Regions from separate parts of the Micromonospora sp. NPDC049366 genome, predicted to be linked through region 1. Evidence: riboswitches for the same ligand, from Rfam matches in the RefSeq annotation. Region 1 holds a riboswitch; each other region holds the start of a gene.

The links. A riboswitch is a leader RNA that binds a small molecule or an ion and turns the genes downstream of it on or off. The one in region 1 is predicted to bind S-adenosylmethionine.
Region 2: it holds a riboswitch for S-adenosylmethionine, as region 1 does, so the genes downstream of both, ACIBTV_RS15655 (ABC transporter substrate-binding protein) here and ACIBTV_RS01435 (aminotransferase class V-fold PLP-dependent enzyme) in region 1, are expected to answer to the same signal.
Region 3: it holds a riboswitch for S-adenosylmethionine, as region 1 does, so the genes downstream of both, ACIBTV_RS29520 (hypothetical protein) here and ACIBTV_RS01435 (aminotransferase class V-fold PLP-dependent enzyme) in region 1, are expected to answer to the same signal.

The regions. Positions count from the first base shown of each region.
Region 1 covers NZ_JBITMV010000001.1:312,197-315,462, forward strand. The annotation lists gene ACIBTV_RS01430 (aromatic acid exporter family protein) at 1-535, shown strand, start outside; gene ACIBTV_RS01435 (aminotransferase class V-fold PLP-dependent enzyme) at 556-1,815, opposite strand; SAM riboswitch class IV at 1,862-1,984, opposite strand; gene ACIBTV_RS01440 (PrsW family intramembrane metalloprotease) at 2,008-3,266, shown strand, end outside.
Region 2 covers NZ_JBITMV010000009.1:247,668-250,933, reverse strand. The annotation lists gene ACIBTV_RS15665 (amino acid ABC transporter ATP-binding protein) at 1-37, opposite strand, end outside; gene ACIBTV_RS15660 (amino acid ABC transporter permease) at 34-813, opposite strand; gene ACIBTV_RS15655 (ABC transporter substrate-binding protein) at 858-1,727, opposite strand; SAM riboswitch class IV at 1,986-2,098, opposite strand; gene ACIBTV_RS15650 (nuclear transport factor 2 family protein) at 2,335-2,751, shown strand; gene ACIBTV_RS15645 (glycogen debranching N-terminal domain-containing protein) at 2,761-3,266, opposite strand, start outside.
Region 3 covers NZ_JBITMV010000029.1:1,219-4,484, reverse strand. The annotation lists gene ACIBTV_RS29530 (SDR family NAD(P)-dependent oxidoreductase) at 1-103, opposite strand, end outside; gene ACIBTV_RS29525 (helix-turn-helix transcriptional regulator) at 309-1,172, shown strand; gene ACIBTV_RS29520 (hypothetical protein) at 1,289-1,588, opposite strand; SAM riboswitch class IV at 1,912-2,032, opposite strand; gene ACIBTV_RS29515 (TerB family tellurite resistance protein) at 2,325-3,266, shown strand, end outside.

The DNA of each region.
Region 1 (3,266 bases):
GGAACTGGCCACCCTCGGTGAGGCGATCGAGGGGGCCAAGGAGACCGCCATCCTCTCGCCGGCCCGCTGGCACCGCCGAGACGAGCTGACCCACTACGCGGAGGCGGCCGACCCGATCGACCGGGCGATGCGGAACAGCGGCACCCTCATCCGCCGGTCGGTCACCCTGATCGAGGACGAGGAGCCGATCCCGGAGCCGATGCCGGAGGCGATCGACCACCTCGCCGAGTCGGTCCGCCTGATGAAGCACGAGTTCGCCGCCGGCGAGGAGCCGCAGAAGGCCCGCGAGCGGTCACTCCGCGCGGTCAGCGAGGCCGGCCGGGCGTACGCCCAGGGGGTCGGCTTCTCCGGCAGCGTGGTGATCGCCCAGGTGCGTACGACGGCGAGCGATCTCCTGGTCGCCACCGGCATCGAGCAGGAGGAGGCCAACCGGCTCGTCCGGAACTCCTTCGGCGACCAGGAGACGCCGCAGGGCACCGGGCCCGAACCGGACGGGGGCGGGCCGAAGGCGCCCGTCGCCCCTCCCATCGGCTGAGCCCCGCCCCGCCCCGGCCGTCAGTCGAGCGCGGCGAGCGCCGCCACCAGGCGGTCGACGTGCTCCTCGGTGCTGCCCAGACCGATGCTCGCCCGCAGCGCCGTCGGCGGCAGGTCCCGCCGACCACTGCGCGCCGCCGCCTCGCCGAGCAGCCGCCGGGCCAGCGGGTGGGCGCAGAACAGCCCGTCGCGTACGCCGATGGACCGCGCGGCCAGTTCGGCGGCGACGTCAGCGGAGTCCCGCCCGGCGACGACGAACGAGACGATGCCCACCCGGGGCGCCTCCGGCCCGAAGGTGCGCAGCTCGACGACGTGCGGCAGGGCGGCCAGCCCCTCCCGCAGCCGGGCCAGCAGCCGCTGCTCCCGGGCGTGCAGCGCGTCCCGGTCGGCGCCGGCGAGGGCGTCGCAGACGGCGGCCAACGCCACTGCGCCGAGCAGGTTGGGGGTGCCTCCCTCGTGCCGGGCCGGCCCGACGTTCCAGGTGACGTCGTGGGTGGCCGCGCCGACCCGGACGGTGGCACCGCCCCCGGCCAGGTACGGCGGCGCCGCGTCCAGCCAGTCGGCCCGCCCGATCAGCACTCCGGCGCCGAACGGGGCGTAGAGCTTGTGCCCCGACACGGCCAGATAGTCGACGTCCAGCGCGAGCAGGTCGACCGGGGCGTGCGGGGCGAGCTGCGCGGCGTCGACGGCGATCCGGGCGCGGTGCCGGTGCGCCACCCGGGCCAGGTCGGCCACCGGCCACAGCTCACCCGTGACGTTGCTCGCCCCGGTGACCGCGACCAGCACGGGCAGCCCCGGGTTCGCGGCGCGGCGCAGCTCGCCGAGCGCCGCGTCGAGGGCGCGCACCGCCTCACCCGGGTCGGCCGGCACCGGCAGCCGGACCGAGCCGCGCGGCCAGGGCAGCAGGTTGGCGTGGTGCTCGCCGGCGAACGTGACCACGGTGGTGCCGGCGGGCAGGGCGCGGCCGAGCAGGTTGAGCGCGTCCGTCGTGTTCCGGGTGAAGATCACGTGGTCGTCGGTGCGGGCGCCGAAGAAGTCGCCGATCGTCTGCCGGGCCCGCTCGTAGGCGAGCGTGCAGCGGCGGGAGAGCGCCCCCGCACCGCGGTGGACGCTCGCGTACCACGGCAGCAGCGCGGTGACCGCGTCGGCGGCGACCCGCGCGCACGGCGCGGTGGCGGCGTAGTCGAGGTTGATCTCACCTGGCACGCCGAGCACGTCGAGCGATCCGGCGAGGGCCGGGTCGGACACGACGACAGGGGCGGGGACGAGGGTGACGGTCATGCCGGAACCTCCCGGAGGCCGGGACCCCGGGCGCACATGGGGACGGGGTCCGCGCTTGCCCGGCTCGCGGATCGGGGCCGGGCCCGGTCATCACCCGGGGCACCCCACCGCGAACCTCGACGAGGGTTGCCGGCCAGCAAGCCGGGGCTTGACGCTGGCGCTCGTGACCTGTGCTGAGCATAGCGGCCACCGATGCGACCGGAACAGGGAGCCGGCGGCCACTACGCTGACCGCATGGCCGACCCCACGCCCGGCGGAGCCCCGCCGTCGCCGACCGTGCCCTCGGGCCCACCCGCGCCCGGTGGCACGCCCCGGATGCCGCTGCGCCGGCTGAGCTGGCGGCGATTCCTGGTGCTCGCGGCCGTGGTGCTCCTCATCGCCGCCTGCGCGGTGTTCATGGTCTACACGCTGGGCGAGAGCCTCGGCCTGGAGGCGCTGCTCATCGGCGTCGTCGCCGCGGTCCTGCCGGTGCCGGTGCTGGTCGCCTGCTTCCTGTGGCTCGACCGCTACGAGCCGGAGCCGCTGAAGTACCTGATCTTCTGCTTCGCCTGGGGCGCGTTCGTGTCGACGGCGGCGTCGCTGACCGTCAACGAGTTCGCCGCCCGCCAGTTCGCCCACTTCGGCCTGCCGGCGGCGTTGACGGGCGTGCTGGCGGCGCCGTTCATCGAGGAGTTGACCAAGGCGCTCGGGCCGATCCTGCTGCTCGTCTTCCGGCGGCGGGAGTGGTCGGGCATCACCGACGGGCTGGTCTACTGCGGGCTGTCCGCGGTCGGCTTCGCGATGGTGGAGAACATCCTCTACCTGGGCGGATACGGCTTCGCGTCCGGTGCCGAGCGGTTCGGCCCGGCGACCGGCGCCCAGCAGGTCATCGCCATCTTCATCGTCCGGATCCTGCTGTTCGGGTTCGCCCACCCGCTCTTCACCTCGATGACCGGCGTGGGGCTGGGCATCGCCGCGCGTACGGCCGACCGGCGGGTCCGGGTGCTCGCCCCGATCGCCGGCCTGCTGCTGGCGATGATGCTGCACGGCACCTGGAACCTCCTGCCGACGCTCACCCAGGCCACCGGCCAGCCGCTGATCATGCTGTACGGCTTTCTCGGTGTGATGGTCCCGGTCTTCTTCGGCACCGTCGGGCTGGCCATCTGGCTGCGCGCCTGGGAGGGGCGGCTCACCGAGCGCCGGTTGCCGGACTACGTGCGGGCCGGCTGGCTGAGCCCGCCCGAGGTGGCGGCGCTCAGCAGCTTGGGCCGCCGGCACGCCGCCCGGGTCTGGGCGCGGCGGGTGGCCGGCGACGCCGGGGTGAAGGCGATGCGCGGCTACCAGTTCGCCGCGACCCGGCTGGCGCTGCTGCGGGACGGCTCGCTACGCGGGCTGGACACCCGGGCCACGGACCGGGACCGGACCGCCCGGGAGGAGCGGGAACTGCTGGACGCGCTCGTCGCGTACCGGTC
Region 2 (3,266 bases), on a different contig from region 1:
CGCCCAGGCTGACCGAGGTGCTGGTGTCGGTGCTCATCGTTGACTCCCTCCGGCCGCGCCGGGCAGCGCCAAATCGGCGTCGTCGATGTCGTCGGCCGGAGCCCCGGCCGGGCGGCCGTGCCGCAGTCGCCGGTCGATCGCGTTGACCACGTGGGTCAGCGGCACGGTGAGCGCCAGGTAGAAGAGTCCGGCCAGCAGGAGCGCGGACTCGTTGCCGGTGGTCGCCGCGTAGTCCTGACCGATCCGGAACAGCTCCCGCTCGCTGGCCACCAAGCCGAGGAAGTAGACCAGGCTGGAATCCTTGATCAACGCGATGAGCTGGTTGACCCAGGCGGGCAGGACCCGGCGTACGCCCTGCGGGATGATCACCACCCGCATCGCCTCACCCCAGGAGAAGCCGAGCGCGCGGGCGCCCTCCAACTGGGCCGCCTCGACCGACTGGATGCCGGAGCGGAAGATCTCTCCGATGTAGGCGGCGGCGATCAGCGACAGCGCCAGGATGCCCAGCGGGTACGGGTCGGGACCCCACACCTGCATCCCGAGCGGGGCCAGCCCGACGCCGATCAGCAGGATCGTCGCGGCCGCCGGCAGGCCCCGGAACACGTCGGTGTAGACGCGGGCCGGCCAGCGCAGCCAGCGGGTGCGGGTGATGCCGGCGACCGCCAGCAGCAGGCCCAGCACCGAGCCGAGCAGGGCGGCGGAGACCGCCAGGATCAGCGTGTTGGGCAACCCGACGGTCAGCATCTCGGGTAGCGCCTCGCGCATCGACTCCCAGTCGAAGAACGTCTCCCACAGGGTGCGCAACGGATCCATCAGGTTCCTCTCCTACCGCCCCGCTCGCTCGTACTCGTCTGCCGTCAGGACGCGGCCGAGGCCGACGCCGTCGCGGCCGGAGCCGCCACCGTGCCGCTGCCGGGCTTGAAGTCCGCCGGAACCGGCCGGCCCGGGTAGTACTCGGCCTGCAGCCTGCTCCACGTGCCGTCCGCGATCACCTCGTCGAGGCCCTTGTTGAGCGCCTCGCGCAGCTTGTCGTTGCCCTTCGCCACCGCGTACGCCGTGGGCGCCGGGCTGAGCTCCTTCGCCGCGACGGTGATCTTGCCGCCGCTGTCCGCCGCGGACTTCTCGCCGATCTCGGCCGGGGCGATCCAGGCGTCGGCGGTGCCGGCCTTGAGCTGGTTGATCGCGCCGTTGTAGTCCGGCACCCGCACCGGGTCGAGGCCCTTGCCGGTGGCGTAGTCGTCCTGGACGGTGCCCTGCACGACCACCACCCGCTTGCCCGAGAGCTGGTCGAAGCCGGTGATCGGGGAGCCGGCCGGGACGTCGAGTCCGAAGTAGCCGAAGTCGTAGCCGTTGCCGAAGTCGACGGTCTTCTTGCGCGCCTCGGTGATGGTGATCGACGAGCTGCCGACGTCGAACTTGCGGTTGTTGACCTGGGAGAGCAGCGCGGAGAAGTCGGTGCCGACGAACTCCACCTTCAGGCCGATCTTGCCGGCGACCGCGGTGAGCAGGTCGTTGTCGAAGCCGGTGAACGTACCGTCCTTCAGGTACACGTTCGGGGGCGCGTCGGTCAGGGTGCCGGCGCGCAGCACACCGGGCTGAAGCAGCCCGTACGGGTTGTCCGCCGCGCTGGACGAGGCGTCGTCGCCGCACGCGGTGAGGGCGGTCGCGCCGAGGACGGCGGCCACGCCGAGGGCGGCCACCCGGGTCAGGGCAGGAAGGAATCGCACAGGTGTCTCCGGAGGGTGTTCGGTGGCGGGGCACGGACGTGCGCCGCCGACGGTGCGCCGGAGGGCGTACCGCGGGATCGATCAGGAAAAGGAGGTGCGGCGCGTCAGCGCGGGGCGCCGGGGCGACACGCGGCGCTGCAGACCCACATCATGTCGACGTGCCGACGCCGGGTCAGTGCCGGCGGCGCGGCGAAGCCGAACGATGGGGTGGTGATGCGGGACATGCGGCTCTCCTGGGTCGTTGTTGACCTGGGAACCAGGCCACGCTTGCACCGGAGGTCGCTCCGGTGCCCGGTCCTCACCCGGGGCACCCCACCGCGGAGGAGGGTTGCCGGCCAGCAAGCCGGGGCTACGCGCTGGCACTCATGACCTGCGGCGAGGTTAGCACTCCGTGACCGGCTGCCGTCCAGCCGTTATGACCACCCTCACGCCGCGCACCCCGGCCGCCGACCGGTCGCCGGGCCGTTGTGGTCCCGGTGGGTGTCCGCGACCGGCCTCGACCGCCGCGCGCCGTCGATAGAGTGGCGGTGGAGACCGGCGGACAGGGGGGTCGCGCCACGCCACGGAGCCCCGCCGTGCCGCCCGCCCGCAGAGAGGTGGTCGTGTCATGACGGCTAACCGGGACCTCGTCGCCCGCGCCTTCGCGGACTGGTCCGCCGGCACCGCGCCGATCAGCGACCTCTTCGCCCCCGACATGCGGTGGGAGGTCGTCGGCCACTCGGTGGTGGCGGGGACCTACCAGGGCGCCGAGGACTTCCGCACCCGGGCGATGGAGCCGTTCAACGCCCGGTTCGGCGAGGACAGCCCGTACCGCCCGGTGAACCTGCGGGCGATCTACGAGGACGCCGACGCGAACACCGTCATCACCGTGTTCGACGGTGCCGGGGTGACGGTGGACGGCTCCACCTACGAGAACACCTACGCGTGGTTCCTGACCTTCCGCGACGGCAAGGTGGTCGACGGCGTCGCCTTCTTCGACAGCTTGGCCTTCAACGAGCTCTGGCGGCTCCCGCCGCGCGGCTGACGGCGCGGATCACTCCGCGGCCCGCAGCTCGTGCCGGGTGCCCTCGGCGTGCACGTTCCAGCGACGGCCGAACGCGGGCAGCCCGTCGAGCCGGATCCAGCCGAACGGCTCCGGAATGTGCGGGTCGACGACCAGCCGACCCTCGACGGCATCCAGGCCGAGCAGCGTACGCAGGAACAGCAGCGGCGCCCCACTGGCCCACGCCTGCGGGTTGCACGCCGTGGGGTAGGGGACCGGCCGCAGGCCGAACGCGCGGTCGTAACCGGAGAACGCCTCGGGCAGCCGGTGCGCGGAGAACGTCGCCGCCTCCAGCATCGACGTGATGATCCGGTGCGCCTCATCGTGGTGGCCGTAGCGGGCGAGACCCGCGGCGATGAGCGCGTTGTCGTGCGGCCAGACCGTGCCCAGGTGGTAGCCGATGGGGTTGTAGCCCCGGTCGGCGGTGGACAGCGTCCGCACGCCCCAGCCGGAGAACATCTCCTCCGACATCAGCTGGTACGCCACCGCGCGGGCCC
Region 3 (3,266 bases), on a different contig from region 1:
TCAGGTCGGCCTCCTTGCGGACCGTCGCGACCACGTTCCAGCCTTCGGCGGCGAACTTCTCGACGATGGCCCGGCCCATTCCAGTCGCGGTACCGGTCACCACGATTGTTTTCGACATGGAGGGCTTCCTCTCCTATTAGTTCCGGCCCGGACATTCGTGCCCGCTATGGGCTTTGCTGCGTCCGGGCGAGTGGTGGCTTGCTGACGTGTCCCAGTGTCATCGTGGTGTATCGGGCCGACCAGGTTCGGTTCTTCATGGGAAAGACAGTCCCAGGTATCCGCCGGGGCCCGAGGGTAGATTGGGTTTCATGTCCAATCGTCCGGCGTCCGCCGTGAGCAATCCGCTTGCCGAGTTTCTGCGGGCCAGTCGTGCACGTATCCGGCCGGAGGACGTCGGCCTACCCGACGGCGGCCGGCGGCGCCGCGTTCCCGGGCTGCGCCGTGAAGAGGTCGCCCAGCTGGCCAATGTCAGCGCGGACTATCTGGCCCGGCTCGAGCAGGGACGCGTCACCAGTGCGTCACCCGAGGTCCTCGACGCCCTCGCGGACGCGCTTGGTCTCGACCGCGACGGCCGGGAGTACTTGCATTCGATCGCAGGGCCGAAACAGCGCCCAGGATCCCGTACGCAGACCACGTCGCGGGTTGACCCGCAGACCCAGCGATTGCTCGATAGCCTGTACGAAGTTCCCGCCTACGTATTCGGCCGGAGACTGGATATCCTCGCCTGGAATCCCCTGGCCGCTGCCTTGTTCGCCGATTATGGGGCACTGCCGGAGCGGCAGCGGAACCTTATCTGGCTCACTTTCCTCGATCCGGGTTACCGGGCATTGAACACCGACTGGGCCAGGGCCGCCCAGGAATGCGTCGCCTATCTACGCATGGAGGCCCGGAACTACCCGAGCGATCAGCGCCTGGCCGAACTTGTCGGGACTCTCTCCGTCAAAGACGCGGACTTTCGCACATGGTGGGGCGGCCACCACGTGACCGGCGCCGCACTGCGCCGCAAGATCTACCAGCATCCACTGGTCGGCCCGCTCACCCTCGATTCGCAGCAATTCGACGTCAGCGGCAAGCCCGACCAGCACCTCGTGGTGTTCACCGCCGAACCAGACAGCCCATCCCACGAGGCACTGAAGTTGCTCGCCCAGTGGGCGAACACGCCGGTGGCTTGAAATCCCCGTTCCGAAAGTGCCCTTCCTCCGATTCAGCATCGTGGTTGTAGACCTGTTCTATGGCCGGGACTGTTGGCGATGTCGGCACCGTCAACAGCAGCCGGCCGGACCGGCGATCACCGAGCGGTGGACAGGAATCGGGTCTGGGCGTGCCGCAGGCTGCTGAGGGCGGCGGGCACGGGCACGACGCCATAGCGGTCGAATGCATCAACGCTCGCCCCGAGCGATGGTGGCCACCGCCGCTGCCACTCGACCAGTGGCACCCGCGGGCCCGCTGCGCGCAGCGGCGTGGCGAGTCGGTTGAACTCCACACTTCGCCATTCGAATAGCGCGCTCCAGCGTCGCGTCGCGGCCATCAGCGAGCCGGCGACGTCGGCCGCCGTGGCCGTCGACGGCTGGACCACGTCGCCGTTCATGAGCGAGTGCCGCCCCAGCGGCAGTGCGTTGCGGTGGCCGTACCGTTGGCCGACAACCGCTGAGACGTGTCGGCAGGTTTCGCAGCCCAACCACGACCACCTGGTTCGGGTGGTCACCGTGTCCCGGACGCACAAGACGCACAGGTCGAGGTCGCCGGAGATGTCTCGTCCCTCCTGGTCCGGCGTACGTGATTCACAGCCGCATCGCTGCTCGCGCGGGCCTCCACCGCCGCGGAGATTTCCGCAGGTCAGGCAGACCGCGAAAGCGGTCAGATCCACGTCGTGGAATGGCACGGTGAACTCGCCTTCTGGTGCCCTCAAGGCACCCGCTCTTGCCGGGCCGCAGTTCGCGGTCGGCCTGGTCTTCTCCCGGGGGCACCGTGCGCGGGTGGCGCGGTTGCCGGGTCAGCAAGCCGGGAGGCTTGACGCTGACCACTCGTGACGCCCACGCAGCATAGAGATCAGCGAGGTCGGGAGCAATCCCGAGGGAGCGCGCGGTGGAAGCCCGCGTCGACCGCGGGTGCTCTGGCTGCCGGAGGCCCTGGTGCGGATGAGCAGTTCGGCGTCGCCGGCTCCGCCTGGCTCGCCAGGCACACGGCGCTCCGTGAGGCAGCGGCACGATGGCCGTAGAGCACCGAAATCTGGCCGATGGGGAGATGTTCTTGGGCCGCTGGGAGGACGTCGCCCCGTCGGTGGTCACCGTTAGCCTCTCGCCAAAGACGTGAGAGGAATGGCGATGGACCTTCGTGGTGTTGGGCTTGGGCGGCTGAAGGACGTTGCCGACGCCGCGGGACGAGTGGTCGCCGACAGCACGAGCGTCGCGAGGCAGTTTGTCGCGGATGCTGCTGGCGATGCCCAGGAGAAGGTGAAGCAGTCCGCCGAGCAGGTGATGGCGAAGGTCGGAGAAGTCAAGGAGGGCATCTCGACGTGGTCGTCGCGCGACACCGACAATGTCGGCGACTTGTCCACGCTCAGCGCGGACGGGAAGTTGCTCTATTGCCGGGTGCTGGTGAGTCTGGCGCTGGTCGACGGCCTCCTCGACCCTCGCGAGATCGCGAATCTGTACCTGTTCGCGTCGACGATCGGCCTCGACGGCGAAGCACGGTCGGAGTTGCGTAGGGAGATCACCGGGGCGCAACGCGACGCAGTAGGTGGCGCCGGCGACCCCGACGCCACGGTGAAGTTGTCCAGCGAATTGCGCGACCTCCTTGAGGAGGATCAGCGCGAGCCGGTCTTCACGGTGCTGGTGCGCGATCTGGTGCGAATCTCGCGTGCTGACAGGCATGCCGCGGACGCCGAGCGTGAGCGGATTGTGCTGGTGGCAGCACTCGTGTTCCCCGAGTCAGCTGACGAGGTCGTGGCGGCGACCGAACGGTTCGTGATTGCCGAGGAAGATTTCGCTTCCGGCAAGATCACGACCAGCCAGCTGGAAACCACCACCAAGGACATCGCTGCGAAGGCTGCTGCGTTCGGTGCCCCGATCGCTGCGGTCAGTCTTGCCGGCAGCGTCTCCGGACTCAGCGGGGCGGGAATCACCTCGGGTCTGGCGGCCCTGGGGTTCGGTGGCCTGCTGGGTTTGAGCGCGATGGTCACCGGGATCGGCACCGTGGTGATTCTCGGGGTCGCGGTCCATCAGGGGGCGCGTTGGGTGCTGGCCACCAACGAGCGCGAACGAGAA